DNA from 4 places in the Ruegeria sp. HKCCE4148 genome. Region 2 is predicted to be linked to each of the others. Evidence: riboswitches for the same ligand, from Rfam matches in the RefSeq annotation. Region 2 holds a riboswitch; each other region holds the start of a gene.
What was found. A riboswitch is a leader RNA that binds a small molecule or an ion and turns the genes downstream of it on or off. The one in region 2 is predicted to bind cobalamin.

Region 1: another riboswitch for cobalamin. It lies ahead of I9187_RS04630 (DUF1636 domain-containing protein); the one in region 2 lies ahead of I9187_RS08010 (DUF1636 domain-containing protein).
Region 3: another riboswitch for cobalamin. It lies ahead of I9187_RS02445 (hypothetical protein); the one in region 2 lies ahead of I9187_RS08010 (DUF1636 domain-containing protein).
Region 4: another riboswitch for cobalamin. It lies ahead of I9187_RS17500 (DUF4198 domain-containing protein); the one in region 2 lies ahead of I9187_RS08010 (DUF1636 domain-containing protein).

Annotation. Positions count from the first base shown of each region.
Region 1 covers NZ_JAEDOS010000001.1:943,783-951,372, forward strand. The annotation lists gene cobN (cobaltochelatase subunit CobN) at 1-1,172, opposite strand, end outside; gene cobW (cobalamin biosynthesis protein CobW) at 1,176-2,231, opposite strand; gene I9187_RS04630 (DUF1636 domain-containing protein) at 2,233-2,607, opposite strand; cobalamin riboswitch at 2,701-2,918, opposite strand; gene I9187_RS04635 (NAD(P)-dependent oxidoreductase) at 3,065-4,021, shown strand; gene I9187_RS04640 (SLC13 family permease) at 4,102-5,958, opposite strand; gene I9187_RS04645 (hypothetical protein) at 6,619-7,434, shown strand.
Region 2 covers NZ_JAEDOS010000002.1:593,517-601,106, forward strand. The annotation lists gene I9187_RS07990 (substrate-binding domain-containing protein) at 1-621, shown strand, start outside; partial or broken gene I9187_RS21890 (GH1 family beta-glucosidase) at 628-1,929, shown strand; gene I9187_RS21895 (ROK family protein) at 1,975-2,955, shown strand; gene I9187_RS08000 (carbohydrate kinase) at 2,995-3,921, shown strand; gene I9187_RS08005 (D-lyxose/D-mannose family sugar isomerase) at 3,937-4,602, shown strand; cobalamin riboswitch at 4,702-4,900, shown strand; gene I9187_RS08010 (DUF1636 domain-containing protein) at 5,139-5,495, shown strand; gene I9187_RS08015 (ABC transporter ATP-binding protein) at 5,492-6,268, shown strand; gene I9187_RS08020 (ABC transporter substrate-binding protein) at 6,281-7,231, shown strand; gene I9187_RS08025 (iron ABC transporter permease) at 7,233-7,590, shown strand, end outside.
Region 3 covers NZ_JAEDOS010000001.1:482,596-490,185, reverse strand. The annotation lists gene I9187_RS02465 (bifunctional 2',3'-cyclic-nucleotide 2'-phosphodiesterase/3'-nucleotidase) at 1-1,246, shown strand, start outside; RNA gene ffs (signal recognition particle sRNA small type) at 1,286-1,384, shown strand; gene rsgA (ribosome small subunit-dependent GTPase A) at 1,543-2,571, shown strand; gene I9187_RS02450 (hypothetical protein) at 2,608-3,465, opposite strand; cobalamin riboswitch at 3,598-3,820, shown strand; gene I9187_RS02445 (hypothetical protein) at 3,911-4,318, shown strand; gene I9187_RS02440 (protein-tyrosine phosphatase family protein) at 4,321-4,821, opposite strand; gene I9187_RS02435 (DNA polymerase III subunit gamma/tau) at 4,961-6,757, shown strand; gene I9187_RS02430 (TauD/TfdA family dioxygenase) at 6,845-7,590, shown strand, end outside.
Region 4 covers NZ_JAEDOS010000008.1:6,263-13,852, reverse strand. The annotation lists gene I9187_RS17520 (carbohydrate ABC transporter permease) at 1-274, opposite strand, end outside; gene I9187_RS17515 (sugar ABC transporter permease) at 274-1,506, opposite strand; gene I9187_RS17510 (extracellular solute-binding protein) at 1,564-2,919, opposite strand; gene I9187_RS17505 (substrate-binding domain-containing protein) at 2,916-4,076, opposite strand; cobalamin riboswitch at 4,337-4,540, shown strand; gene I9187_RS17500 (DUF4198 domain-containing protein) at 4,669-5,454, shown strand; gene cbiM (cobalt transporter CbiM) at 5,460-6,071, shown strand; gene I9187_RS17490 (cobalt ABC transporter permease) at 6,068-6,649, shown strand; gene cbiQ (cobalt ECF transporter T component CbiQ) at 6,649-7,431, shown strand; gene I9187_RS17480 (ABC transporter ATP-binding protein) at 7,428-7,590, shown strand, end outside.

The sequences.
Region 1 (7,590 bases), on a different contig from region 2:
CAGTCTTTCCCGGGGTAGGTCGACAGCACAAGCGCCGGGATCTGATCCGTCTTTGGTTTGTCGTTCAGGCGCAGCCAGCCTGATACCCGGTCGATAATGGCTTCGATCCGTTCGGCCTCGGCCCGATGGGCAAAGCGGGAGTATTCCAGATGAGGATCGCGTTTGCCCGGTTCTTTGAACGAGGCGATGCCCGCCGAAATTCGTCCGTCTACCTCAGGCAAGACAACATGCATGGCAAGGTCGGCAGGCGAGAGACCGCGTTCCGCCTCAGCCCAGGCTTTGCGGCGCGAGGTGGCCAGAGCGACCTGAAACACCGGCACATTGGCGGCATCCAGCGGAGACGTGCCCGACGCGCCTTTGCCCGAAAAGGACGTTGCGTTGATGATGGCAGCGGGGGTCAACGCCCCAAGCGTCTCGCGCAACCAATCGGCAGCAGTTGGCGCTTTGAGCGAAGGTGCGAACAGGCCCACTGCCGCAAATCCGCGCGCACGCAAACTGCGGATCAGAGCTGCGACTGGGGCAGTGTCGGCCGACGTCAGATATGCGCGGTAAAACGTGACGACGATACGTTTTGCGTCGCCTTCGAACGCGGTATCCGTTGGGATTACACCGCGATCCGGGCACCATGCGCCGCATTCAGGCAGGGTCTTTGCGCCCATCACCGGCCCGGCATAAAGCCCTGCTGCCAAGGCCATCTGGGCCAATGCGGCTTGCGCTGCGACCTCACCACCGGTGTCACACAGATGGGCCAAACGGCGCAGCGTTGAAACGGGCAGGGTAGAGTAGTCATCCAGCCGCGTATCCTCTCGCCCGTCCGCGGGCAGAACGGCAAGCGCGATGCCCTTAGCATGCGCCAGCGCCAGAACCTGTTGCAAGCCGTAGGACCAGTAAGGCACGCCGCCAATCAGGCGGATCAGAATGCCCTTGGCGCCGTCCAACGTCTGCTCGACATAGGTGTCGACGGACAGAGGGTGTTTGAGCGCGGTCAAATTGGCCAATCGAAGCGTCGGCATTCGCCCCTCGGTTCCGCCGCCACGATGCCAGCCCGCCGCGAAAGCGCCGAGGTCGCTGTCCGAGAAGGACAAAACAACCAGATCCGCCGGGCTTTGGCCCAGATCGGTTGGGGTCTCGGTTTCCTCGAGCCCGTGGCTTTCGCGGAAGACGACGTGCATGGTTTACTCGGCAGCCTCGGTGACGCCCGCGAGGATCGCGTGGATTTCGGCCTCTTTGATGTCGTCATGCTCGGCGATAACAACCAGACGCGAACGGCGCTCTTCCTCTGGTCCCCATGGGCGGTCATATTGGTGACGGACGCGTGCGCCCACAGCCTGAACCAGCAGGCGCATGGGTTTGCCCTGTACTGCCGCATAACCTTTGACCCGCAGGATGTTCAGCTCGGTCGCCAGACGTTCGATCTTGGCGACCAGATCAGCTGGATCGGTTTGTTCCGGCAACTCGACGATGGTGCTTTCGAAATCGTCATGCTCGTGATCGTGGTGACCGTCGTGGTGCGACGGACGCGCATCCATGTCGTCCTCGGCTGCGGCTTCCAGACCCAGTACAACGCGGACATCCACAACGCCCTCGGCGACTTCGACAACAGGCAGGTGGCGAGGGGCTTCGGCGGCGATCACTTCTTTGGCCTTGGCCACACCTTCGGGCCCTGCAAGATCAGGCTTGGTCAGAAGGATAATGTCGGCGCACGAGATCTGATCTTCGAACACTTCGGACAGCGGCGTTTCGTGATCGATCGAGTCGTCGGCGAGGCGCTGGGCATCGACAGCTTCGACATTCGGGGCAAAGCGACCGGCGGCGACGGCCTCGGCATCGGCCAGAGCGATCACGCCATCGACAGTGATCTTTGAGCGGATATCCGGCCAGTCGAACGCCTTCAACAACGGTTTTGGCAGGGCGAGGCCAGAGGTTTCGATCAGGATATGCTCGGGGCGCGGTTCCAGCGCCATCAGCGCCTCGATGGTCGGGATGAAGTCATCCGCGACGGTGCAGCAGATGCAACCGTTTGCCAACTCCATGATGTTTTCCGCAGGGCAATCCGGGATGGCGCAGGATTTCAGGATATCGCCATCCACGCCCACATCGCCAAACTCGTTGACGACGACGGCCAGACGTTTGCCCTGAGGGTTCTGCATCAGGTGTTTGACCAGCGTTGTTTTTCCCGAGCCCAGAAAGCCGGTGATCACGGTGACGGGAAGTTTTTCGAGATTCGACATGTCAGGCTCCAATCGGGGGAATGCGCGAGGCGCAGTTTTTGCGGAAATGTTCAGGGCGCTCGCGCCATTTCACCAGGCCATCTTCGGTGGCCAGATACTTGGTTGCGCCGTCGACGATTACATCGACATGGTCTAATTCGTTCAGGTTCTCGTAAACGAAGGTCCAGCGATCGGGACCACCACGCAGCACGATAGAACAGCCCTGATCGCAGTTCGAAAGGCATTCGACAGGTTTCAGGGTGATGCCTTCAGGCAGTTCGGCTTGTTCCAATGCCTGGTGCAGCAAAGTGCCGGGGCGTTGCGCATCGTCTTCGATGGGCAGCCCGCGGCGGCAGGTCGTGCAGACCAGCAGTTCGACCGGTGTGGTCTCAGTCATGTCTCTCATCCCCCCAAATCCTCTTCGCGGGGGACGGGGTTTCAAGCGGGCCACGTGTTGCAACATGGACCCGATACCGGAACACCCCGCCCGGTTTCAACTTCGGGTGCTGGCAGGTCTCCCGGCTTGCGGATGTCAGAGGCCCGGTACGTCAGGGTCCTCTGTCGGATGTCCCGCCTTCCCGGCCTTGGCCAGTGGCATTGGGCACCCTCTCCGGTCACGGTCGCGGGGGCGGCTGCGTTTGGCGGAAGATCCGTTGACGCATTCCCTTTTCATCGGCTCTTGCCGACACCAACGAATGGGTCATGCGGCACCGCTGGCCCGCTTGTCAAGCGCGTTGCGCGTAACATCAGGGTGTGGGTGTGAAAAGCGACCTGTGGTTGTCGTTGGGCGGCATGAATGGTCAGATAAATCCGTGATCGCATGACGGGTACAAGCCAGCAGGGAGAGGCGACATATGAAAGTAGGATTCATCGGGTTGGGAAACGTTGGCGGCAAGCTTTCGGGTTCCTTGCTGCGAAACGGGATTGATCTGATAGTGCATGATCTGAACGCGGATCTGGTGGGCGAGTTCGTCGCCCTTGGCGCAAAGGCAGCCGAAGGTCCGGCACAGTTGATGCGCGATTGCGATGCCGTCATCACCTGCTTGCCATCGCCTGCGGCATCAGATGCGGTCATGCAAGAGATGCTGCCCGAAGTGGGCCCCGGCAAAATCTGGATGGAGATGTCGACAACCGATGAGGCCGAAGTCAAGCGTTTGGGGGCCGAGGTGATCGAACGCGGAGGCGCGGCAGTGGACTGCCCGGTTTCGGGCGGGTGCCACCGGGCGGCCACCGGCAATATCTCGATCTTCGCGGGATGTGATCGTGCGACTTTTGAGCGAATTCTGCCGTTTCTGACCACCATGGGGCGGCGTGTTTTGCACACTGGTGAATTGGGCTCTGCCTCGGTTTTGAAGGTGATGACCAACTATCTGGCCACGGCCAACCTGATCACCTGCGCCGAAGCGCTGGTCACGGCAAAGGCTGCCGGGATGGATCTGAACACAACATACGAGGCGATAAAAATCTCGTCCGGTACGTCCTTTGTGCATGAAACGGAAAGTCAGGTCATCCTGAACGGATCGCGCGATATTTCTTTCACTATGGACTTGGTGAAAAAGGACATTGGTCTGTTTCAAGAGGTCGCTGACCGCGCCGGGGTGCCTCTGGAAATGAACCCGGTCATGATCAAGATTTTTGAAGATGGCATTGCCCGGTATGGGGATCGCGAGCTGTCGCCGAATATCATCAAACGACTGGAAGAGGCGACAGGCCTGGACATCACAGCCCCCGGTTTCCCGCCGGAGATGGAAGATGATGAACCGGAAGAGCCAGGGTACGAGGTTGTTCCGCAAGGGCGAGGTCCGGCGTAAAGGTCCAGCCTGGGCTTTCCAGTGAGGTGTCATTGGCAGTCGGGGTTGGTCAGCCCATAAATCCGGCCCCGATTGCTACGCTAGTACAGGACGTTGATCATCACCAACGAAACGATCAGGAACAAAGCAGTCATAATGCCGCCCGAGCGTACGAAATCCATGACCTTGTATCCGGCCGGACCCATGATCAGTGCGTTGACCTGATGGGTCGGGATGATGAAGCTGTTCGAGGTTGATATGGCGACTGTGAGTGCAAAGACTGCTGGGTTGCCTCCTGCAGCCACGGCAATTGATACGGCCAGTGGTACGAGCAGAACGGTGGCGCCAACGTTCGACATGACCAATGAAAACGCTGTTGCCAGAACGGCAATGCCTGCTTGAAGCGACCAAAGTGGCCAGCCGTCAAGAATGACCATGATTTGCTGTGCGATCCATGCAGCTGTGCCGGTGTTCTGCACGGCCTGTCCCAAAGGTATGAGGCAGGCGAGCAGGAAGACGGTGTTCCATCCAACGGCACGATAGGCCTCATCCACGCTAAGCACGCGGGTCAACATCATTCCGGCTGCCCCGGTCAGAAGACACAGCGAAAGGCGCACGTCCGTGAACAGGATTAGGGACAATGAAATGGCAAAAAAGGCAAGGGCCCACCCGACCTTCTGCGGCCTCAGTTCATCCTGTGGAAAATCGGTTGTCACCACAACGAAATCGGGATCGCGCGTGATCCGCATAAGGTTGTCCCAACGGGTATGCGCAACAAGCATGTCCCCGGCATGGAACTTTTCAAGCCCTATCTGAGTGGATTCGTGATCTTCAGTCTCAACGTGGCTGAGCGTTTCTTCCCCTCGGTGAATGGCAAGCAGCGACATGCCATAAGTCTTGCGGAACAAAAGCTCACGCGGGCATTTCCCGATCAGTTTGCTGTCCGGGGTGATAACCACTTCGGCCACGCCGGCATTGGTGGGGGCGAACTCTTCAACAAAAATGTCCAGATCAGGAAGAACGGTCAAACCGTATTTCGTGGCAAATTCCTGAACCTCAGAACGTCGTCCGACAATAGCCAGCCGACAAGGGGCCGCGATTTCTGCGGTCAGAACCTGAACCATCGAGGTTTTACCGCGATAGAAAGTTGAAATGATGTACAGGTGGCTCTCGTGGTTGATATCGGCAAGAATTTTTCCCACCAGCGGGCTTTCCGCGGGCACAACAACTTCGAATACATCTGCCTTTAGCCCGTAGACCCTCTGCAAATACTCCTGTGTGCCCTGACCGGTGCCAGTGTTGTCTTCCCCTTCCGCTTCGGGAAGAACCCAGCGCCCCAGCAACAGAAAATACCCGATGCCGGTCAGGATCAATACCGCACCGATCGGCGTTACCGAGAACAATCCGAACGGTTGCATTTTCTGAGAGTCCGGCAATCCGTCATTTGCTGTCTGGATCAGATCATTAAGCAAGATCAGCGGTGAAGACCCCACCATCGTCATCGTGCCGCCCAGAATCGCACAGAACCCCATCGGCATAAGCAGGCGCGACAGAGGTATTCCAGATCGCGAGGATATCCGGCTGACAACCGGCAGAAACAATGCGGCCGCGCCCACGTTCTGCATGAAAGACGAAATGACGCCAACGGTTCCGGATATGATCGGCAGAACCCGGTTTTCCGACTTGCCGCCATATTTCAAAATAGCAGCCGCAACCTTGTTCATGATGCCAGTTTTGTCCAGTCCAGCGCCAACAATCATGACCGCAATGATCGAGATAACTGCGTTTGACGCGAATCCATCAAACAGACGCGGCACATCCGCCAGATTCTCAAGGCCGGGCGCGTAGCTTAGCAAGCCGACAAGAACCAAAACCAATATTGCGGAAAGATCAATTCTGACGATCTCGGACACAAACAGGAAAACAGTGAAAGCGAGAAGGGCGCAAACGACCCCCATCTCGAAGGTAAATGCTATGTATTCCACAATTCGTCCAGATATTTTGGCTTCTCTTGCATTAGTCCTTAGTCCATTCCGTTCGCGTTGTCATGAAATTTCGTTTTAGACCGAATGAGGGACATAATACTTCGCACTGGGTTGGGTGTGTTTGGTGGCGATGACTGTCTTCTTCGAATGCGCGGCAACACGCTACCAGACCCGATATCTCAGCTTCTGACATGTGCTATAGGGTCGAACGGCTTCAGGCTGGATGGCCCGGAATGCTCTCTATAAAGCCCGATCATAAACGCCACCCGAAGGTGCTATATGTGCCAGTTGACTTCAAAGTGACGTTGGTGTCAGGCTTTCACAACACGAACTCGGGCAAAGACTTGATAGTTAAGGTAGTTTGACATCTCACGGCACTGTTATCTGCATATTGGCGCGCCTAAGACTGGAACGACGTCAATTCAAACACTTCTTCTGGACAATAGAGATTGGTTTAATCACCACGGGCTGTTCGTTCCGAGTGCAGGGCAGAACACGAATGGCGCACACCACCAGCTTGTGCGTGCGATATCTGGATTGCCAGCGCGGACAGATTTGTCCGGGTTAATTCAAAGCCTAACCGCAGAGATAACGGGCGCAGGCTTCCCAGATCTCCTAATTTCTTCAGAGACAATGTTTGTGATTATGCGCGAACCGCTTTGCTTGGAACGAATTAAGAACTATTTTGAGGATTTGGGTTATAGAATAACATGTATTCTTTTTTTGCGTCACCCTGCCACTGGATTAGACTCGGCGTATTCGCAAATGGTTTCCGCCTTTCAACGCTTTGATAGTTTCCGCGAATTTGCAGATCGACGGTCTTTGCAATTTACTAGACTGCCCTTATGGGGCTCATTCAATAGGTTTCCTGAAATCGAAGTGAGAGTGCTGCCTTACACTAGGGAAGTGAAGTGTGAAGGAGTCGCAAAACGTTTTTTGCAAGAGCTGGGAATCACGGACTTTGGCGCGGCGGCATCCGAGCAGCGTCTTAATGTCGGCGCCGGGCCGAGAGAGGTACACTTTAAGAAATGGGTGCGATTCAATTGCGCTGAAGCAGGAGATACGATTTCTCAGCTGCAAAGAGCGAAACTGATCGAGCTTACAAAAGGTTTGGATTTTAAAGATACTGAGCGTTATCGAGGTCTAACGCCAAGCGTGCTTGAGAACTTTCTCCAAAAGACCGAACAAGCAATCAAACAGGGGCGTGATGCACGTTGGATTGGCGCTTGGGAGCAATTGAAAGAAGACAATGTGGAACAGCTTCTTCCCGCCAATGATCCAGACCTGTTTTCAGATCCTCACTTGAAAAAGATACATGATCCAGAATTGGAGGACCGCTTGCTACAGGCTTGGACGATGGCGAGCCAGGTTAAGGAGCCTGATGGTCAAAAAAAACTTCGTGCGAACACCATAATAGAAGCAATGCGTGAAATGGGCTCTCAAATTTAGACAGGCCCGGCAATTCAAGTCTAAGCTTGGGATGGGGCGTGTATTTGGAATCACCTGCCTTAGTCATTGGCCATATTGGCAAAACTGATTGCCTGAAGTACCCATTTGATTTGCATCGCATTTTGAAACCAAGGTCGGAGGACCTTGCATGGTGGC
Region 2 (7,590 bases):
AAACGCATGGGCGTGCCGTTCATCGTGCATGGGCGTTCGACTGGCGTAGATACGCCTTACGACTGGATCGACGTGAACAACAAAAGCTCGTTTCTACGGGCGACGCGGTTTTTGATTGATTTGGGTCATCGCCGGATCGCCTTGATCAATGGCCTGGAAGATATGGATTTCGCACAGCGCCGACGCGCCGGGTATCTGGAAGCGCTCAAGCAAGCTGGCCTTGCCGCCGATCCCGAACTGATGCGCAGCGCAGAGATGACGGAAGTGTATGGCCATCACGAATCGCGAGGTATGTTGCAGCTTGAGAATCCGCCAACCGCCATATTGGCGTCCTCGATGATTTCCGCCATAGGAGTAAGGCGTGCCTTGGATGAAGCGGGCTTGAAGATGGGGCGCGATGTTTCGGTCATAGCGCATGACGACGACTTGTCTTATCTGAAGAACGGTCAAGACGTTCCTATTTTCACTGCAACCCGATCATCCGTCCGTCACGCCGGGGAAATGGCGGCAGAGATGTTAATTGAACGGATCAAGTTCCCCGATGATGCGGCCAAATCCAAATTGCTGGAGGCTGAACTGGTTGTCGGACGCTCAACTGGCCCTGTGCCCAACAGGACGTAACAAAGAATGAAATACACTCGCTCTGACTTCCCAAAAGACTTCCTTTTCGGGGTCGCAACCTCAGCTTATCAGATCGAAGGGCATGCACAGGGTGGTGCCGGGCAAACACACTGGGATACGTTTGCGGCCTCACCTGGAAACGTGGTTCGTGGAGAAAATGGCGATCTCGCCTGTGATCATTTGAACCGGTTCGAACAGGATTTCGATCTGGTGCGCGAGGCGGGGTTTGACTGCTATCGGTTCTCAACCAGTTGGGCGCGGGTGATGCCGGAAGGTCGCGGGCAGGTAAATCAGGCCGGTTTGGATTACTATGATCGACTTGCCGACGCGTTGCTGGAACGCGGAATACGGCCCTGCGTAACCTTGTATCATTGGGAGCTGCCCTCGGCCCTGGCGGACCAGGGGGGGTGGCGCAATCGCGACATTGCAGGATGGTTTGCAGACTTCACCGAGGTCATCATGGGCCGCATCGGGGACAGGATGTACAGTGCCGCACCGATCAACGAGCCATGGTGTGTCAGCTGGCTAAGCCATTTCGAAGGTCATCACGCCCCGGGCCTGCGCGACATCCGCGCAACGGCCCGCGCGATGCATCACGTTTTGCTGGCGCATGGTCGCGCCATTCAGGCCATGCGTAGTCTTGGGATGAGCAATCTGGGCGCGGTGTTCAACCTCGAATGGGCAGACCCGGCCGATGACAGCGTCGAGGCGCGGCTTGCTGCGGACCGGTATGATGCGATTTACAATCGGTTCTTTCTTGGTGGCGTCTTCAAGAAACAGTACCCCAAACTGGTGTTGGATGGGCTTGAGCCACACTTGCCATCTGGTTGGCAGGACGATTTTGAAACGATTGGGACTCAGGTCGATTGGTGCGGGTTGAACTACTACACCCGAAAGTTGATTGCCCCGAGCGATACCGCGTGGCCCAGTTTGACCGATGTTCCCGGACCACTGCCAAAAACGCAGATGGGGTGGGAAATTGACCCTTCCGCCCTGACCCGATTTCTTATTCGAGCACAGAAGGACTATACGGGCGGGCTACCAATCTATATCACCGAAAACGGAATGGCGAGCGCAGAGCGCGTGCGGGATGAGGACCGTATCGAATATCTTGATACACACCTTGCAGCCGTGCTGGACGCTTTGGCACAAGGTGTTCCGGTTAAAGGCTATTTTGTCTGGTCTCTGCTGGACAATTACGAATGGGCCTTCGGGTACGAGAAAAGGTTTGGACTGGTGGACGTGGATTTTGAAACTCTGGAAAGAACGCCCAAAGCGTCGTTCGCGGCGCTGAAATCCGCCCTTTCAGAGGGGCAGAACGTCTCTCTTCCGTTAGCGCAACCATCTGGTTCTGTGCATGAACACTGGAATTTGGTTGCAGACATTGGCGGAACAAACACCCGTCTTGGCGTTGTGACAAATGGCGAGCTAACGGACCTGCGCAAGCACCCTACGGGCACATTGGACGATCTGCTGAACGCATTTCACTCTCTGCGAGATGAGGTTGGCACAAATCCTCAGGCGGTCGTTGCTGCTGGGGCTGGTCCTGTAAGAAACGGAGTCATCCGTCTTACAAACGCTAATCTGGACTTGTCCGAGGTTGAACTGGCGCAGGCGACCGGGGCGGAGCATACTTTTGTTATTAATGACTTCACAGCGGCAGCTTGGTCAGTTGCTGACGTCAAACAGAACGAAGTTTCGGTTTTGCAAGGTCAGGCGAAACCGCCTGTGGGCACGCGTTTGGTGGTTGGCCCCGGCACTGGGCTTGGTGTCGGAGCTTTGTTGTTTTCTGAAGGGCATTATCACACGGTTTCCGGCGAAGGCGGCCACGTGGGACTGTATCCGCGTCACCGCGACGAGGTAGAGATCTTTGAAGCAGCCCGCCGAATTGCACCTGAATGCTTTTTCGGGAACAGCCTGGCTCTGGAAGCGGAAATGTTCCTCAGCGGAACGGGCTTGCCCATCCTGTATCAAGCCGTTGGATTGGCGGCTGGAAACGCACAGCCTTCATTGCGCTCTGCCAAAGAGATTTTGGCCGAAGCCCGCGATGCCTCGGACCCCATCGCAGTCAAAACAGCGCAGATGTTCACCACGCATCTGGGCGCACTTATGGGCGACATGGCAGTTACTCTGATGCCTGCCGGTGGGGTATTTCTTGTGGGCGGCGTCGCCGAGAAAAACCGTTGGCTCTTTGATCAGGACTTTAAGGATGCGTTCAACGGCGGTGGACGTTTTAGTGAGTTGCGAAAGTCATTGAACCTGTACGTCTCAGAACAAGCCGAATTTGGCATCATTGGTGCAAACAACTTTTGCAAGAACGCCCTCAAGCGTTAAGCGACGTGCCCCACAAGAACTCCAGGAAAGGACTGTCGAATGATCTTGTGTTGCGGGGAAGCCCTGATTGATATGATCGCCGAGCCGACAGTTTTCGGTGCGCACGGCTTTGTTCCGCATACCGGCGGGGCGATCCTGAATACAGCAGTCGCCATGGGGCGTCTAGGCGTATCTGTGGGGATGCTGACGGGCATTTCAACGGACATGTTCGGCCAGCAGTTGATCACCGCATTAAACGCCAGTCACGTTGATACATCGCATGTGATCGTCTCGGATCGCCCCAGCACACTTGCCTTTGTTCAACTTCAAGATGGGCACGCAACCTACAGCTTTGTCGATGAAAACACGGCTGGGCGTATGTTGACGCCGGAAGATATGCCAGATCAGCTTCCAGCAGTCTCTGCTTTGTATCTAGGGGGTATTAGTGTGGCGTGTGAGCCCTGCGCGGATGCCTACGCGTCATTGTTGAAGCGTCATGGTGGCGAACGTGCGGTGATGCTGGATCCGAACATCCGTCCGGGCTTCATCGAGGATCAGGCCCGGTTTCGAACACGCCTGAACCACATGATCGCGCAATCCGATATCGTCAAAGTTTCCGACGAGGATCTGGACTGGATCATTCCCGGTACCGAGCCCGAGTCGGCGAAAGCCGCGTTGTTGTTGCAGGCCGGGCCAACGGCCCTGATAGTGACCCGGGGCGGTGATGGCGCACATGGGTATCTGGCAGATGGATCAAAGGTTTCGGTGCCGGTGAAACAGGTGCAGGTCGTAGACACGATCGGTGCCGGCGATACGTTCAATGCTGGTGTGCTCACCGCACTCAGCCGTGCTGAGAAACTGACCAAACAAGGCGTGCGAAACCTGACCCCAGAAGCGTTGCGCGCGGCCATGGAACTGGGAGCCGAAGTCGCCGCTGTAACCGTATCCCGTGCCGGGGCCGAGCCGCCCTGGGCGCATGAGCTTTAATTCTTGGAAAAACCAATGAAACGATCCGAAATTAACCGCATCAAGTCCGAAGCGCAGGCTTTCATACAATCCTTTGGAGCCGTGTTACCACCTTTTGCCGATTGGTCGCCCGATCAGATGCGAAGTCCTGTAGCTGAAACGATCCGCAGTCGGGGGCTGGGCTGGGACATCACCGATTACGCTCAGGGTCGGTTTGACGAACTCGGCCTGTTCCTCTTCACTCTGCGCAATGGTGAGGTGAATGATCTGAAATCAGGTCGCGGGATGTTGTATGCGGAAAAATTGCTGATCTCGAAAGATAAACAACTGTCTCCGATGCATCGTCACATCGTAAAGGCCGAGGACATCATCAATCGCGGCGGGGGTGATCTGGTGCTGGAGATTTACGCATCTGACCCTGACGGGGGCATCGACCGGAACACGCCAGTGACGGTACCCAGCGATGCCTGCCCTGTTACGTTGCAACCAGGTGAGCATTTGCGGCTGAAACCGGGGCAAAGCGTGACCCTTATGCCGGGTGTCTGGCACGCATTCTGGGCAGAACACGGCGATTGCCTTATTGGAGAGGTTTCGACTGTGAATGATGACCGTACGGATAATGTCTTCGAAGATTCCATCCCTCGGTTTTCACAGATCGAAGAAGACGCTGCGCCGGACTTCTTGTTGGTTTCCGACTATTGATATCAACCAGGCTAGAACCGGCCAACGTGAATGTGAGCCGCGCCCAGATGTTTTGGATCGGCTCGACTGCTTCTCCTTCTTGACAAGTCCAGCACCGCCAGCCTAGCTGAGTTGGATGGTTCCGAAAGGGATGAAAATGGGAATACGGTGCGGCGCTGTATTGCGCCAAGTCCGTGACTGCCCCCGCAACTGTAAGCGGAGAGCGACGCCACTGCGCCACTGACCCCGAAAGGGTTGGGAAGGTGGGCCAAGCTTTGACCCGCAAGTCAGGAGACCTGCCATCCGATGTTTAACCAACCCGGGGCGGGGCGTCCTGGAAGGAGGCTTTGATGGCACGGTTTTCGCGTGTTTCCATTTTTGGCACCTTCTGTCCGCGCTTGGTTTCAAGCAGAGCGGACAATGCAACAGGTGACTGATAGCTTTATCCTCAACCCCAATACCTATTGTGCTGTGGCCTCGCGAAAAGATCGCGATTCTCAAAATAGTAATGTTATAACATTGTATTGTAGTTTGATCAGCGGTAACCGGTGCGCACAATGACGAAAACTGCAGATCATTTCCTACTTGTATGCACGACATGCACAGGCGCGATGTCCACCGATCAAGTGAGTGGCGCATTGGCGCGAAAACTGCCCGAAGGGTTTGCAATCCGGGAGGTCGCGTGCATGGCGGGCTGCGACCGGCCAACCACCGTCGGTTTTCAGGCACCGGGCAAGGCGCAGTATTTGTTTGGTGACATCGTTTCGGAACAGGATCTGGATGCAGTGGTGGAATTCGCCGGGCAATATCAGCTCAGTTCCGATGGTTGGACAAACGCAACTGACCGCCCGCTAACACTGTTCACCAAAACCTTGTCGCGCATGCCTGCCTTGCCATCGCAGAGGTCGTCATGAGTTTCCTGGCTGTCGAAAACCTAGAATATTATGCCTTGAACGGTGATGTGCTGCTTCAGGATGTGTCCTTTGGCTTGGAAGAAGGATCAATTCTGGCGATTGCGGGACCGAATGGGGCTGGGAAGACTACGCTGCTCAAGCTGCTTTGCGGAATCGAACGTATTGCGCTGGGTGATGTGCAGATAAAAGGTCAAAGCCTGCGCACCTTGTCGGCCCATGAACGCGCGCGGACGATCGCTGTGGTTGGCCAACAGGAAATGCCGGATAGTCGGTTGCGATTGCACGACTATGTTGCACTTGGCCAAATTCCGATCAAGGCTGACAAGTCCGCGTCTGAGCACAGGGAAGATCTTGACCGGGTTTTGGAAACAACGGGTTTAATGCACCTTTCCCGCAAACCTATGGGTCAGCTATCGGGGGGTGAGAGGCAACGGGCGCATATCGCACGTGCGCTGGCTCAAAACCCGTCTCTGTTGTTTCTGGACGAGCCGACCAATCACCTAGACCCGGATGCCAAGGGGCACATGTTGTCTTTGGTCGCTGAATTGGGCGTGACGGTTGTCATGATCGTCCACGATCTGGTCATGATCCCGGAATTTGCCACTCATGTGGCGTTAATGAAATCAACACGTCTGACAGGGTTTGGCCCTGTCAACGATGTTCTGACAACGGATCGTGTCCGCGACACGTTTGGAGTGGATTATCTGTGTTTCCAGCATGAGGGCCGCATGATCCCTGCTCTGGATATTCGAAAACGTAAACTGTCATCATAACAGGAGCTTACAATGATGCAGAAACTCTGGCCTGTGGCTGTGTTCACTGGCCTGGCAAGCGGCGCAGCCGCGGATGCCATTACAGTGGACAATTGCGGCGAGCCACTGGTTTTTGAAACAACGCCAGAACGGCTCGTTGTTCACGACATGAACATGACTGACATGGCGTTTGCTTTGGGTCTGCAAGACAAGATCGTCGGCCTGACCGGCATCACAGGCTGGTACAAGACCAGCCCGGATTTTGATGCACAGCGCGGCGACATCCCCGAGTTGGCTCCGAAATATCCTACAGTTGAAAACCTTGTCTCTGTCGAACCCGATATGTTTTTCGCTGGTTGGTATTACGGAATGCAGCCAGGTGGCGAAGTGACCCCAGACACGCTGGAACCCTTTGGCATCAAGACCATGGTCTTGACCGAAAGCTGCGTGCACCTGAACAAAGACCGCCCCGAAGCCAGCATGGATCTGCTGTTTGACGACGTCCTGCGTTTGGGCCAGGTGATGGGTGTCGAGGCTAAGGCGGAAGACCTTGTCTTGGGCTGGAAAGTCCAGTTGGATGCCCTTGAGGCAAAAACCGCCGATCTGGATAAACCTCGTGTTTTCCTGCTGGACGGGCCGGCAGATGCGCCTTTTACCGCAGGTAAATTCGCCATCCCGGACGCCATGATTGCCGCTGCGGGGGGTGTAAACGTCACACATGACATGGATACCAGCTGGGGTCGCACCTCTTGGGAAACCGTGGCAGCCGCAAACCCGGAATTCCTGGTGCTACTGGACTATCAAACAGGAAATGGTGCAGAAGATACCTTCCAGTTTCTGAAAGATCATCCTGTCATGTCACAAACCGATGCAGTCAAGAACGCGCGCTGGATCGGCCTGCGTTACGAGGAATTGACACCCGGACCGGCAAATATTGAAGCCATTGAAAAGATGGCCAATGCGATGCATCCGGAGACCAACTGACATGGTCCATTTGGGCCGATCGATCTTGCTGGGGGCGGTCATTCTGACCGCCCTTTTGCTGCTGTCTACGATCTATGGCACAACCTCGATCCCAATGGCCGAGGTCTTTACCGCCATTGGCTTGGGGACCGGCCTGACAGAAGGTGAAATGTCCCCGGTGCATCGGATCGTTTTCGACCTTCGCCTCCCCCGAGCCTTGTTCGCCGCTGTGATCGGCGCAGGGCTGGGCGTAGTTGGCGTGGTTTTGCAAACAACCACGCGCAACGATCTGGCCGATCCGTTCCTTTTTGGCCTGTCCTCGGGGGCGGCGGCTGGGGCCGTTCTTGTCATAACGGTCACTGGCGATGTGCTGGGGGTCT
Region 3 (7,590 bases), on a different contig from region 2:
TCTGATAGTGATGTTGGCCCATTCAGGCCTGGGTCCGGCGGATGCTTCTGAAGGCATGGAAAACGCCGTCATCCCCCTGGCAGCTATAGATGGAATCGACGCAATTGTCGCCGGGCACACTCACTTGACCTTTCCAGGCGGCGGCCACGGCGACGCCTCGTATCTCGATCAGGAAAAAGGGTTGATACATGAAACACCGGTTGTCATGGCCGGTTCCGCGGGGTCGTATCTTGGCGTAATCGATCTGGTTGTTACACCTCGGCCAGATGCCGGGTTCAGCGTTACGGATTGCCACGTTGAACTGCACCCTGTCTGTGAAAATGGCGCTGAGGTCGATGAAGACGATGACTTGGTGCGCCTTGTTGCCAATGCCCATCGTCAAACCCGTCGCGCAGTGGCCAAACCTGTGGCGCACGTGGCTGACACCATGCACAGCTATTTCAGCTTCTGCGCACCAGATCGCGGGCTGGCCCTGGTTGCCGCGGCACAGGCTGCAGCTCTGCGTCCTTTCCTGCATGGATCCGCCCCGGGCGAATTACCGCTTTTGTCAGTCGTGGCTCCCGGTAAAAGCGGCGGCCGCGCAGGCCCCAGGCACTTTACGGATGTTCCGGCAGGAGAAATATGCCTGCGCCATGTTGCGGATCTGTATCCGTTTCCCAACGAATTGCGTGCCATCCAGATCAGCGGCGCAGATGTGCTGGACTGGCTTGAAATGTCGGCAAGCATGTTCAACCAGCTTGCCTGTGATGTCGAAACGGATCTGATCAACCCCAAACGCGCCGGGTACAATTTCGACGTCATCTTTGGCCTGACCTATAAAATTGATCCGTCGCAACCAGCGCGCTTCAACGCCGAGGGGCGCATGATCGATCCTGCTAACAGACGGATTCGCGACCTGAAATACGCAGGCCAGCCGGTTCTTCCTGAACAGAGATTAGTGCTGGCCAGCAACAATTACCGCGTCAGCGGTGGTGGGCATTTCCCCGCCGCTTCCACGGCCCAACGCATCAATCTGCCGTCGCTGGACATCAAGGATTTGGTGCGGGATTACCTGTCCGATCGCCTTCCGCCTGATCCAATCGCGCAGCAACCTTATCCTTTTGTGCTGGCACCCCAAACAGGTACACAATCCGTGCTTCGAACCGGTCCGGGTGCGTTAAAACACATTAACGAATTGCGCCCGTTCAAAGCCAGACTGCTGGAATCAGATTCCAATGGGTTCGAACGTATTCGCCTGACATTCTGACGGGTTGTCTTTTGCCCACACCTTCCCTATATCCAGACTCGAGAGGTTGGCGCGGGCGAGCGCCTCGCCAACCTGGTCAGGTCCGGAAGGAAGCAGCCACAACGAGCCCCGCTTGGGTCGATGTCCAACCTCTCACTTCATGAACCTTAGCCACAGGAGGGCTTTATGATTGTAACAAAAACCCTTCGGGCAGCGCGGTTCTGATCTCACACTACTTGCTGACTGCCTGAACACATGACCCGGGGATGCGCGATCGCCATCCGTTGGGATTGCTGTTTCTGACAACAGGCAGACCAATGAATTCTTCACTTTCGGACCTTGGATGGTCCTCTCACTTTGCCGCGCAACACGCGGCTCATCCTTCGTGCACGCCTTTTCGCATCGCTTCCGTTCATAGGGACCGCCTGATCGGGCTGAATCCGCAGGGCGAATCTCCATTGCTGACCCTTGATCAATCGACCGGCAGCTATGCCGTCGGAGACTGGGTTCTCACGGACGACGACAATCGCGTGCAACATCTACTCGACCGGCGCAGCCTGTTGCACCGGCGCGCCGCCGGTACAGGCGCTGCGACGCAACTGATCGCTGCCAATGTCGATGTGCTGTTCATCGTCAGTTCGTGCAACGCTGATTTCAACCTGCCCCGGCTAGAGCGTTATCTGGCACTTGCACATCAGGCAGGATGTTACCCGGTTGTTGTCCTGACAAAGGCTGACCAATCGGATGACCCCAATCGTTTCTCGGAACAGGTGCAGGCTCTGGACCCGTTTCTGACAGTTCTGGCGATCAACGCGCTAGACCTAACGGAATTGGAAAAGGTCTTATCCTGGTGCCCCAAAGGCCAGACCGGAGCACTGGTTGGGTCGTCAGGCGTTGGCAAGACGACATTGTCCAACGGCTTGACCGATCAGGATTTGGCGACGTCAGGTATTCGCGAGAACGACGCTCGCGGTCGGCACACAACCACGGCGCGCGCGTTACACCGGATGCGCAACGGCGGCTGGCTGATTGATACGCCTGGAATGCGCGCATTGCGTCTGCTTGAAGCTCAGGACGGTATCGACGAGGTGTTCTCGGACCTCGCCGTACTTGGCCTGAACTGCCGTTTTTCAGATTGTCAGCACGAATCCGAACCAGGCTGTGCTGTACAGCGGGCGATCAAACAAGGCGTGCTTGACCCTGCCCGCTTGGATCGATGGCGAAAGCTTCGGCGCGAAGATCAGCGCAACTCGGAAACCGTCGCCCAATCCCGGGCACGGGACAAAGCGTTCGGTAAGATGGTGCGGGGTGTCATGAAGGATCGAAAACTGCATAAAGGGCGTTAAGCGAAAAATACTCGGTAATTCAAAAGTCGAGCCTGATCACGCGATCAGGCTCGGCCAAACTGCCGCATTACGCCGAGCAAAAGCTCCGATATGGCCAATCTCTGACAATCCGAAGTCATCAGACCTAAGCAGGTGCCGCTTAGCCTCGGCGCCATAAAGGTCGGCAAGCCGCCAGACAGCTTCGGGCGGGACCATCTGGTCGTCCTCGAAAGTGAACAAATCCACGGGTCTACCGGAGCCGTCCCAACGCGCCTCAGGAAGGTTTTGTCCGATTTCAGGTACATAATTCAAAGGAGCCGTGCACCATTCGCGCCATTGCCAGTAGACCGAGCCCGGCAAGTCCGCACCAAACCCGATCGCATTTCCCGGCAGATAGCCAAGTGCTTTGACCAGTACCGGTGCGTGTCCATACCAGAAAACACCGGCCAATCCACGGTAAGGCCATGGGTGATCACTGAGGGTTACGAGCCCCGAACACACGCAAATCATCCGATCGATTTGGTCGATGTCGGGCTGAACAGGCCCCAGCATCGCACCAACGGAATGACCAATGGTCCATTGCTGCGCATCAGGATAACGCCTGCGCATTTCCGCCCGCGCCGCTGGCATGTCGATCAAAGCCCAATCCGCCATTGTTGCACGCGCATCCTTCATACGGCCGGTCAGAGAATGCCCGAAATCCCGGTAGTCATAGGTCAGACACGCCATACCCCGCTCGGCCGCTAGCCACTGTGCGAAGTGGCGATAATAGTCGCGCGGCACACCCGTTGCACTATTCAGCACAACCACGGTTTCAGGCTCTGACAGCGGTCGGTACAACCGTGCTGCAAGGGTCGTGGACCCGGATGGGAAAAGGAAATCTTCAGCCAACACCGTCTGCTCTGCGTCCAACATGATCCCTGACCCTGCACTGAAAAACTGAATTGCTTGGCTTCAATATTTTAAACACTAAAGAGGAACGTTCCCCCCATCCAGCATGACCACACGTCGGGGTAAAAGATCAGCTTGACTCGGAACCGGATCAGACGCTAGCGATTGTGTGATGGTTCCTGTCCCCCACAAGGGGTCGGGATGAAAAGGGAACACGGTGCGGTTCAGTCTGGTCATCCGGGCGCAAACCAAATCCGCGACTGCCCCCGCAACTGTAAGCGGTGAGCGATGCCAAAACACCACTGGCCCCTAGGGCTGGGAAGGTCGGCAAAGCCATGACCCGCAAGTCAGGAGACCTGCCATCGGAACTGAAACCGAAACTCGGGCGGGGTGTCCGGGCAGGTCCTGACAGCACGTTGCCGTCCCACCTGACCCAACTCTCCTGCCCACCACGCGCGGAGGGCGCAGGATGATCTGGAAGACGAAGACGCATGAATACAGTGCAACGGTGTGTCAGCGGACGGGCAAAACCTGCCCTGCCCTGGCGCGGCTGGCACGCTCAATTTCCGAGGCGATGAAGCAGGCCACAGCCGCCACAAGCGACGGGTTCGAGTTTGAAGGTGGCAGTGAATTGTCACATTGCACGCAAGGATGCCACGCAACTTTCCGAGCGCAATCAGACAGAATTCGCATCTTTTGCGATACACAGCCTGAAGCAGAGCCGCAGGACCTGAACGCTTACGCCGATCTGATCTTTGGAAACACGTTCAGCGCCTTGCCATCCGGCATCATTACAGACCCACCCTGCGCGATGATCGAGGTTGCAAAGCTGCGGCCTCGCAAACCCGTGCACGCGCCTGAACAGATTTCGGCCTAAGACTATACGACTTGAGCCTGAAAATTCTGTGCTGCCCAGGCCAATTGGGCGTCTGTTTCCACGGCACAAGGACGCAGCGCCCGCAAACGCTCCAGGGCTTTGTCTGGCTGTTCGCCGCATTCGACCATCAGCCGCAGAACAACCATTCCCGACCTGCCGCAGCCGCCCCGACAATGCACCAGTACCCGCCCTCCACCCGTCAAAGCATGCCGGGCGGCCGCGCTGATCGAGGGCCACGCCTCTTCAACTGCAGGCGTAGGGGCGCCAAAGTCTTCGATCGGCAGATGCACCCACCGGCTGGCGCGGCTTTGGATATCGCTGCCGAATTCCTGCGCCCCGTTTTGGAGCATCTCGACGTCCGTTGTCATTGAAACAACCAGCCCCGGCTTCCATGCGGCAATCGTATCCAGATCCCTTTCATAATCCCCGCCCCGTCCGGGCATCGATGTCAGGGCAAGTGTACCCCCCGCGACTTGCAGGGCATAGATAACCAGTTGCGACATAAACCAGTGTCCTCCACCAAGAACTCTTAACGAAAATGCACCATAAATTTTGTTGGACCAGCTTAGTGCGAATCCGGTCAGAATCTAAATCAAAAATCATCGCGCCTCGCAGTGGACGCGGAAGGCAGCGACCACTACGCTGAGCCGAAGCACCGAATCCGACCGAGAAAACATGACCGACACGCCCAGCCCCGCCTATCAGGTTCTCGCCCGCAAATATCGCCCGGAAACCTTTGCCGATCTGGTGGGTCAGGATGCCATGGTGCGCACCCTGAAAAACGCGTTCGAAGCGGACCGGATTGCGCAGGCTTTCATCATGACCGGCATTCGCGGCACCGGAAAAACCACCACCGCACGGATCATCGCCAAGGGTATGAACTGTATCGGGCCCGACGGTAATGGCGGCCCGACGACCGAACCTTGCGGCCAATGCGAACACTGCGTGGCGATCATGGAAGGCCGCCACGTCGATGTGATGGAGATGGACGCCGCCAGCCGAACTGGCGTGAACGATATTCGCGAGATTATCGACAGTGTCCGCTATCGCGCCGCCAGCGCGCGTTACAAGATATACATCATCGATGAGGTCCACATGCTTTCGACCAGCGCTTTCAACGCGCTGCTCAAGACGCTTGAGGAACCGCCCGAGCATGTGAAGTTCATCTTTGCAACCACTGAAATCCGCAAGGTGCCGGTCACAGTTCTGTCCCGCTGCCAGCGCTTTGACCTGCGCCGGATCGAACCCGAGGATATGATCGGCCTTCTGCAAAAGATCGCGTCAGCGGAAGGCGCTGAGATCGCAGAAGATGCGCTGGCGCTGATCACGCGCTCCGCGGAAGGGTCTGCAAGGGATGCAACCTCGCTGCTGGACCAGGCGATATCGCACGGGGCGGGTGAAACCACTGCCGAACAGGTTCGCGCAATGCTGGGCCTTGCGGACCGTGGCCGCGTTCTGGACCTCATGGACATGATCCTGCGGGGCGACGCCGCAGGCGCACTGACAGAACTCAGCGGCCAATACGCAGAAGGTGCTGACCCATTGGCTGTCTTGCGCGATCTGGCTGAGATCACACATTGGGTGTCCGTCGTGAAGATCACGCCAGACGCCGCCGAAGACCCAACCGTTTCTCCGGACGAACGGAGCCGTGGCCAACACATGGCAGAGGCCCTGCCGATGCGCGTTCTGACCCGGATGTGGCAGATGTTGCTGAAAGCGCTCGAAGAAGTCTCGGCCGCGCCCAATGCCATGATGGCCGCTGAGATGGCCGTTATCCGCCTGACCCATGTTGCTGATCTGCCCAGCCCTGAAGAACTGGTCAAACGGCTGCAGGACGCCCCGCCGCCTCCGGCAGGTGGACCTAGCGGCGGCACCTTGATGTCTCGGCAGGGTGCAACACCCGCGCAGGCCAGCGCCACCCCCGCATCCACATACGCCTCGGCCCCACGTGGTTCAAGCGGCGCGCCGGTTGCCGCATTGGCACAGGATGCTCAGACGGCCCTGGCCCGGTACCCGACCTTTGAGCACGTGGTCGAACTGATCCGCGCCAACCGCGACGTGAAGCTTCTGGTTGAAGTGGAAAACGGCGTGCGACTTGTGTCTTATCAGCCCGGTCGGATCGAGTTCACCCCAGCCACGAATGCACCGACAGACCTTGCGCCCCGGCTGGGCTCTGCCCTGCAACGCTGGACCGGAAACCGGTGGGCTGTCTCGATCGTCTCGAACGGGGATACGCCGACAATTGCCGAAGTGCGAGATGAGGCCGAGCTGGCCTTGAAGGCCGAAGCTGAAAAGCATCCTCTGGTTCAGGCGGTGCTGGCGCAATTCCCCAAGGCAAAGATCACAAAGATCGAGACGCCGGAACAACGCGCCGCCCAGGTCGAGACCGAAGCGCTTCCTGAAGTTGAAGATGAGTGGGACCCGTTCGAAGAAGACTGACCCGAAAGCGCTCGATCCCGTGTCGCAAACGAAGCAGATCGACCCTTCAAACAGGTACACCCTTCCATGATGCCAGGGAGGGATTTCATGCGAACATCACCACTGCACCCACGTTTCGGATTGGTCGTTCACGACCTAGATTTGCGCGACGTTACCAAACAGCGTTACTTTCCGGAAATCCGGCGCGCATTCGAAACCCGCTCTGTGCTTTTGTTTCCGGCCCAATCGATATCTGATGCGGACCACATTCGCCTTGCCGAACTTTTTGGGCCATTGGAAAACCGTGAAGCCATGGCAGCGGGTCGCGATGTTGAGTTTCAGCTTCCCGAACTGACAAACAAAACCAAGGATGGGCTGCGTGCGAAAGACGATCTGCGTCTGTTGGATTTGCAGGCCAACATGTTGTGGCACACAGACAGCACGTTCCTGCCGACGCCGGCGCTGATCAATATTCTGACGGCAAAAGTCGTCCCGCCATCCGGCGGCGAAACCGAGATCGCATCGACCCGCGCCGCTTGGGCGCATATGCCAGATCGTCTGAAATCCGTTCTTAGGGACGCCATCATCTGGCACCGGTTGTCGCATTCCCGTTCAAAAATTTCAGCCGACCTCGCTGCGCTGCCAAAAATGACGCGATGGCCAGATCGCCCATGGCGCGCGATTTGGCCGAACCCGGTAACCGGAGAAGAAGCCCTGTTCATCGCCTCGCACGCCTTTGCCATCGAAGGCATGGGGCATGAACAAAGTCAGTCCCTACTGGACGAAGCCATCGCGTTTTGCACGCAGCCCGAATACGTCTATTCGCACCATTGGTCCGTCGGCGATGTATTGAT
Region 4 (7,590 bases), on a different contig from region 2:
CCTGCAGCGTCGTATCCGGACCAATCAGAACGGGACCCAAACCGCTTAGGCAAGACAAACCCAGCAGCACAGAGATCGCCAAACGCGCCGGAGCATGACGCGCCGGAAACGCAACATAGGTAAGACCTGCCACCGCGCCCCAGATCAGGCTCAACCCCACCTGCGGGCGAAACGCTGCGCCCGTGGCGAAGGACATGGTGACGGAAACGGTGGTTGAAATGATGACCAACCAGAGTGCGCCCAGAACCGGGCCAGTGATGAAACCTTTGCGCATCACAAACCCTCCTCACGGCTGATGAAGCGGAAGAAGACAAAGCTGAAGGCGATCAGGCACAGCAGGATGACCACGGCCACCGCCGCGCCTGCCCCGATGTTTGAGATCGCAAACGCCTGCTCATAGACATTCACAGTCAGTGTGCGGGTACCCGCATTACCACCGGTCAGCAGGAAAATGTCGTCGAACTTGTTGAACGTCCAGATAAAGCGCAGAAGGAACAGTACCGACAGGATGCCCAACAATTGCGGGATGCTCAGCAACCAGAACTTCTGGAAGGGCGACGCTCCATCCATATCAGCGGCTTCATACATGCTGCTATCAATGGATTGCATCCGCGCCAGAATGAACAGGAAAGACAGCGGGAAATAGCGCCAGATTTCGAACACCGTGACCATGATCAGTGCCAGAGGGCGTTCGCCGAAAAAGTTGATCGGCGCACTGGTCAGACCCATCTGGATCAAGAGCGCATTGGCTGAACCCGAAAACGGATCAAACAGCGTGACCCAGGTAAAGGCCACCGCAATGACAGGAGCGACATAGGGAAACAAGTAAAGGCCCCGGATGACCCCCTGCCCTTTGACGCTCTTGTTCAGCAAAAGCGCTGCAAACAGGCCCATAACCAAGGCGCCAATGGTCCCGAACACCGTGTAAAACAACGTTACCCAAAGCACGCCCCAGAACTCAGCTCCGTCAAAGACGCGAGCATAGTTTTCGAGGCTGAATTCAAAGTTGGTCAGAACGTTCGGTCCACTACCAGTCAAACGCGGTTCTGACGCTTCGACCACGTCTTCAAAGGCATCGGGATCGCCGTCGACGGCAACAGGAATGCGGATACGCTCACGCTGGCCCCCTTCCAGAGTGCCGAAGTCACAAAACAGGTCCTGCCCGTCCAAAACGCAGGGGGCGGCAACGTCCCCCGCAACGACACCGTCGGGCAGAACGTCACTAAGGGTGACGCCGTCGATTGCGATCTCCTGACTAGAGTTGCGCAGACGGTATTCAATCCGCAGATCGTCGCCCGATCCGCGCAGGCTTTCACGCACAACCGGTGCGGGTGGGCGGAGATCGGACAGGGTAAATGGCTTGAAGCTGATCCAGAAGATTGCCAGCAAAGGCAAGATCACCACAAGCGATACGCTGATCACGGTCGGAGCCAGCAGCGTCCAGGCCAGACGCGCCTCGCGTTTGGCTAACGCCCCGGTTCCGGTCGGTGGGGTGGCCGAAGTCATGGGGTACCTCGAAGGGTTAAGTGCAGCGGCGCGCACGCCGCTGCAGATGCCACTTGATTACTGAACCTTCGCCAGTTCTTCGTTCATGGCTGCAACCGCTGCGGCTGCGTCGATCTCGTCATCAATGTACTGACGTACAACACGATTGATGGCCTGAGAGTTGATCATTTTCGACGCCAGCGCCAATTGACCCTCGGCTACGCCCCAACGCTGCGCCACGTCCAGACCACCGACGATCTCATCGATCATCGCCTGTTCATACAACTCGCCCAGAGGGGCCTTACGGTCGACACCGACAGGCAGTTCCGCCCAGGCTTCAGAGAATGCAGTCGGATTGTCTGCATTACCACGGCGCACGGGGAACTTACCCTCAGGCGCAATGGCCAGCGTCTGGGTATAGCCGTCATCCATGGCAAACCTTACGAATTCCATGGCCGCGTCGGTGTCCGCATCATTGGTGATACCGAAATACCGCACGTCGCCCCAGGCCGCGCCATCGGGGTTCGACGGGCCCGACAATTTGGTCACGATACCGGTCTTGCTGGCCAGATCGCGCGATGTCGGGTCGTCGTTGATGGTCGGAGGGGCGCTGTCCCGCAGACCGGCCAGTTCATCAAGAATGAAAGGCGACCAGATGATCATCGCGGCTTTACCGTCGAAATACAGCTCACGCGATTGCTTCCAGAAAAGTTCACCCGGAGGCGAGGCTTTGGAAATGGCCTTGTAGAAATCCAAAACCTCGGTGGTCTTGGCCTCATCAAGCGGCTGGAAGCCATCGGGGCCAACCGGGCTGACGCCGTTTGCCAGGAATACATGCTCCAGCACCTGGCTCATGAAGTTCTCGTCAACTTTTGTGGCCGAGACAAAGCCATACATTTCTGGCGGGTTGTGCAGCGCCTCAAGTGCGGCCTGAATATCTGCAAAACTGTCGGGCGCTTCCAGACCGGCCTCTTCAAAAAGGTCCTTCCGGTACACAACCATTTGCGTCCAGCCATCCACCGGAACCGAGGCGGTTTCACCATTGAACGCAGCCATGCCCAAAGCACCCGGAGCGAAAGTATCAGCGCCCAGTTCTTCGATCACTTCGGTCGCAGCTTCGGTGTCCAGAATGCCAGCTTCGGCCCACGGCAGGGCGTACTGCAACGGGTGGTAGACCACATCTGGCAAGTCACCTGCGGCAAAAGCTGCTGTCGCGCGGGTGCCCAAATCTGTTTCTGTGACAGGGATCACCTCAACGGTCGTGCCGGTCTGCGCCTTGAACTGGTCGGCCATTTCCTGTTGTTTCGCCAGACGCTCGGGCTGCTCTTCGGTCGTCCAGAAACGGATCGTGTCCGCCTGTACCGACATTGCCGTCAGCGCCATTGCCAACGAAGAGCCGAGCATCAGCTTGGCTGCTTTTGGTGTAAGTTTCATGGTCGGTTTCCTCCCCGATTGTCTTCCATGGATCGTTTGATTTTTTTCGCCAACTCGTTCGAGGTCAGCAGCGGCGGTCCGTCAGAGTCGCGTTCAATCAGCACCGCCTGACTGAGTTCGCGCAAAGTTGCGGGTTCTTCTCCTCGGGTCTGACGTATCAGCATCGTAGCAAGGCGTTCACCTGCCCGTTTAGAGTCGACGCTGAACGTCGTTAGCCCGGGGCTGGCGTATTGGCATTCCGGGACCCCGTCATATCCAAGAACCGAGACATCGCGCCCGATCTCAAGGCCAAATTCTGCGCAGACAGAGTAGCTTCCCAGTGCCGCTTGGTCTGTCGCAAATACAATCGCGGTCGGCGGGACAGGAAGACGCAATAAAGCGCGCGCTTCAGCGGCCCCTTCTTCGCGGGTGCGGGCCCCTTCGCGTATCAATTCGGGATCAACTGGCAATCCTGCGTCCCTAAGCCCGTCGACATAGCCATCCCGACGCAGGTGGCTGTAGTTGAACTTTGGATCACTGCCGACAAACCCGATACGGCTGTGACCAAAACGGGCCAGACGTTCGACCGCGTCGCTCATGGCTGTTTCGCCGGAAATATCAAACCACGACGTATCGTCCTGAAACCCGACCTGACCATAGCCAGTCCGCCCATAAAGGATGAACGGCACCTGCAAGTCCTTCAGGTATCCAACGCGCGCATCATCGACTTCGGCTCGCGGCAGTATAAATCCGTCGGCCTTACGTTCTTCAACCAAACGGCCCAGCATGTTCAGCATGTCCTGTTTCGACTTCGCGGTCGAAATTGTCATCGTCCAGTCAGACGCACTGGCAGCTTCACAAGCCCCTGCCAGAAAGTCTTGGAAAAACGGATTGTGCCGATCCGGTTCTTCACTGTTGATGACCATTGCAATGGCACGCACGCGCCCCGTTCGGATGGCCTGAGCGTGGCTGAGCGGGCGATACCCCATCTTGCGCGCCGTCACCTCAACCCGCTTTCGCGTTGATTCTGAGATGTCGGAATACCCATTCAATGCCCGCGACACCGTGCTTTTCGAAAGGCCGAGTTGATCGGCCAGTTCATCAAGCTTCACCCGTCCAGTCGCCGAGGCGCGCCGGGATCGGATTTGTCGCTGTCGCGTGTTGAGATTCGCTGTCATTCCATCATTTTGCGTTTCCGAAACCGGTTTCGGCAATGGAAAAGTCCAATTTTTGTGCGTATTGTAAATTTCTGGTTTCACAAGCCGGGATACTTATGCTTCGGCATCAAATCTGAGGTCACCGCACTGATTGTCAGACAGTGACACTGATCACCTCTATGCACCGAGCCGCAACTACACGGCAGAAACACCTTATTGAAATTCGGTATTGCCCTAAGCGATGCCGCAAACGAGAGTTGACCGTGTACAAGTTTTTCTGCCATCAACGCGCCATGTTCGGTTCCGGGGACTCACCCGGAGGCAATAGGGAATGCAGTGCGGCTTTTTCTTCGCCAATTCTGCAACTGCCCCCGCAACTGTAAGCGGCGAGCGCGGCTGATCGTGCCACTGGGATATGCCCGGGAAGGCCAGCCAAGCGTTTTGACCCGCAAGTCAGGAGACCTGCCGAACATGCGCCCTCGGAATGGGCGTTGATCGTCGGCGACGGGGTGTGCGCCGAAACTGTTTGCCTATTTGAGCAAATGGTTTCGCATTCCCCAATGTCAAAAACCAATGCGTGCCGGGGAAGGCGCGACGTGAGAAGGACTTGTTTGTGAAACACTTTTTGTTGGCGGCAACAGCTGCCATTGCATTGCCTGCGATGGCTCAGGCTCATTTCCTGCTGGAATACACCGAAGATACCATGATTGATCGTCCTGGTGACGTTCCGGTCAAGTTGGTCTTCTGGCATCCGTTTGAAGCCGGGCACGTGATGACCCTGGAAAAGCCAGAAGAATTTTATGTGATCCACAACGGCGAAAAGACCGATTTGTTGGGTACGTTGGAAGAAACCACGTTCGAAGGCCCCGAGAACACGGCCAAGGCCTTTTTGGGCTCGGTTCCAGTGAAACGTTCTGGCGATTACGTCGTGGTAACGGTACCTGCGCCTTATTACGAGGAATCTGAGGATATCTATATCCAGCAGGTCACCAAGGCATATCTGAACCGAAACGAGCTGCCCACCGACTGGGACCAGCCGCAAGGTTTGGCTACCGAAATACTGCCGCTGAACAAGCCCTATAACATCATCGCTGGCTCGACCTTCACGGGACGTGTATTGAGCGAGGGCAACCCAGTGGCTGGCGTAGAGATTGAAATCGAATACATGGCCGCGGAACCCGACTTGGCCGGAAACGGCGCAAAAAACGCAACTGCTTCCCCACTGCCAGGCGGCGCACTGGTCGCAATTTCGGACGAAAACGGCTATTTCACCTTTGGCGTGCCAAAAGCAGGCTACTGGGGTTTCGCAGCGTTGGGTTCGGGCCCGAAGACTGAACATGAAGGCAAAGAACTAAGTCAGGACGCTGTGATCTGGATCCGCGCCTGGGATCTGGAGTAACCCATATGCATATTGTGGACGGAGCCCTTTCGAACCCTGTTGTGATTGGCGGCGCAATCGCGGCAGCAGGCGGGATCGCCATGGGGCTGAAATCGCTGGACCTGGATCGCATTCCCACTGCCGGGGTGTTGTCAGCCAGCTTTTTTGTCGCCTCACTGATCCATGTTCCGATCGGCCCGTCCTCTGTGCATTTGATCCTGAACGGTCTGGCCGGGCTTTTGCTCGGCTGGGCGGCCTTTCCGGCGCTTTTTGTTGGCTTGCTGCTTCAGGCTGTGTTCTTCGGCTTTGGAGGACTGACAGTGCTTGGGATCAACACAGTCAACATCGCCCTTCCGGCGGTGCTTACATGGATAATCTTCGGTCGTCTGATCGCCAAGGGCACGCCTGTTCAAGGAGCAGTTTGGGGCGGCATAGGCGGCGCTTTCTCAATCGCAGCTACGACGGCTTTTGTCGCAGTATCGCTGGCGCTGTCGGGCGACGAATTCCTGCCGGCTGCGAAGCTTGTGTTATTTGCTCACGTCCCTGTCATGGCCGTCGAAGCGGTTCTGACCGGGTTCGCCATTTTACTGGCTCGTCAGGTTAAACCAGAACTCTTTTATAAAGGCGCATCGGCATGAGGCAACTGCTCGTTGTTTTTGCGTTGTCACTGATGCCGCTTCCTGCGCTGGCCCACAAAGTTATCGCAGGGGTCTTTCCTGCAGGCGATGCAATCGAAGGCGAATTGGGCTTTTCAAACGGCGATATGGCGCAAAACCAAAAAGTCATCGTGTACGGGCCCGATGGTGCTGAGTTGGGACGAACACTGACCGATACAGATGGTTTCTTCCTTTACACCCCGACCAACCCGGTAGAACACACGTTCAAAGCAGACTTGGGCGCGGGGCATGTGGCAGAAGTCACCATGCCTGCTGCCGATGTCGCGGCGATAATGGGTGTTGAAGCTGACGTGGTCGAAACTGCCGCAATGATTGCCCCTAAGGAAGGTGGGACGCAGGTGACTGTTGCATCATTGACGAACGAAGAACGCGCCGCAATTGCTCAGGCGGTCCGAGACGAAACCCGCCCGCTGCGACGCGAGATTGCCTCCTATCGTGAACACAATGATCTGCAAACGATCCTGGGTGGCATCGGTTACATCATTGGTTTGTTCGGAATCGGCTTTTACATCGCCGCACGCAAGAAGATGACCTCCTGATGGCCCACGCCCTGGAACCCCAGGCCAAGACATTGGCCGAGACTGGTACGGGTGCATCCTTTTGGGTGATCCAAGGCTTGGATCCTCGGATGCGGATCGTGGTGGCGAGTGTTTTTTCCATTGTCACGGTCTCGCTCAGCACCATTCCAGGGCTGATTGCGGCATTGGCTGTTTCTATCGGAGTGCTGCTGATGTCTCGCCTGCCCATTCGCCGAACGCTCAAACGTATGGCGATGATGGACAGCTTTATCATCTTCATGTTGGTACTTTTGCCATTTACCACGCCCGGGGATGCGATGTTCAACTTGTTTGGGTTTCCGGCCAGTTGGCAAGGCCTTTGGAAAGCCACTGAGATTGCGCTGACAGCTAACGCCGTCATATTGTCCCTGATGGTTCTGGTTGGAACGATGGAACCGGTTACGCTTGGCCACGCGTTGCATAAACTGCGCTGTCCCGAAGCACTCGTCCACCTTCTGATGTTTACCATTCGCTACATCGAAGTTTTACGCGAGGAATATATGCGCCTGCGCGCGGCGATGAAGGTCCGTGGGTTTCGACCGGGCACTAATTGGCACACGTATCGCAGCTTTGGCTATCTGGTTGGCATGATGTTGGTCCGCGCCATCGAACGGTCCGAGCGAATCTTAGCAGCGATGAAATGCCGAGGGTTCTCTGGACGGCTTCTCTTGCTGCAGGAATTTAACCTGACCCTGCGCGACTACGTGTTTGCGGCGACTCTATGCATAGTGTGCATTGGGCTTCTTTGTCTGGATTTCGCATGACGATCCTCAAGCTGGAAGACATTCATTTCGCCTATCCCGGTCAAGCACCCGTACTGGACGGCGCCTCGCTTACGCTTGAACCAGGGCAACGCCTGTCGATTGCAGGACCTAACGGAGCAGGGAAATCCACCCTGTTTGGAATTGCGCTTGGTTTGCAAA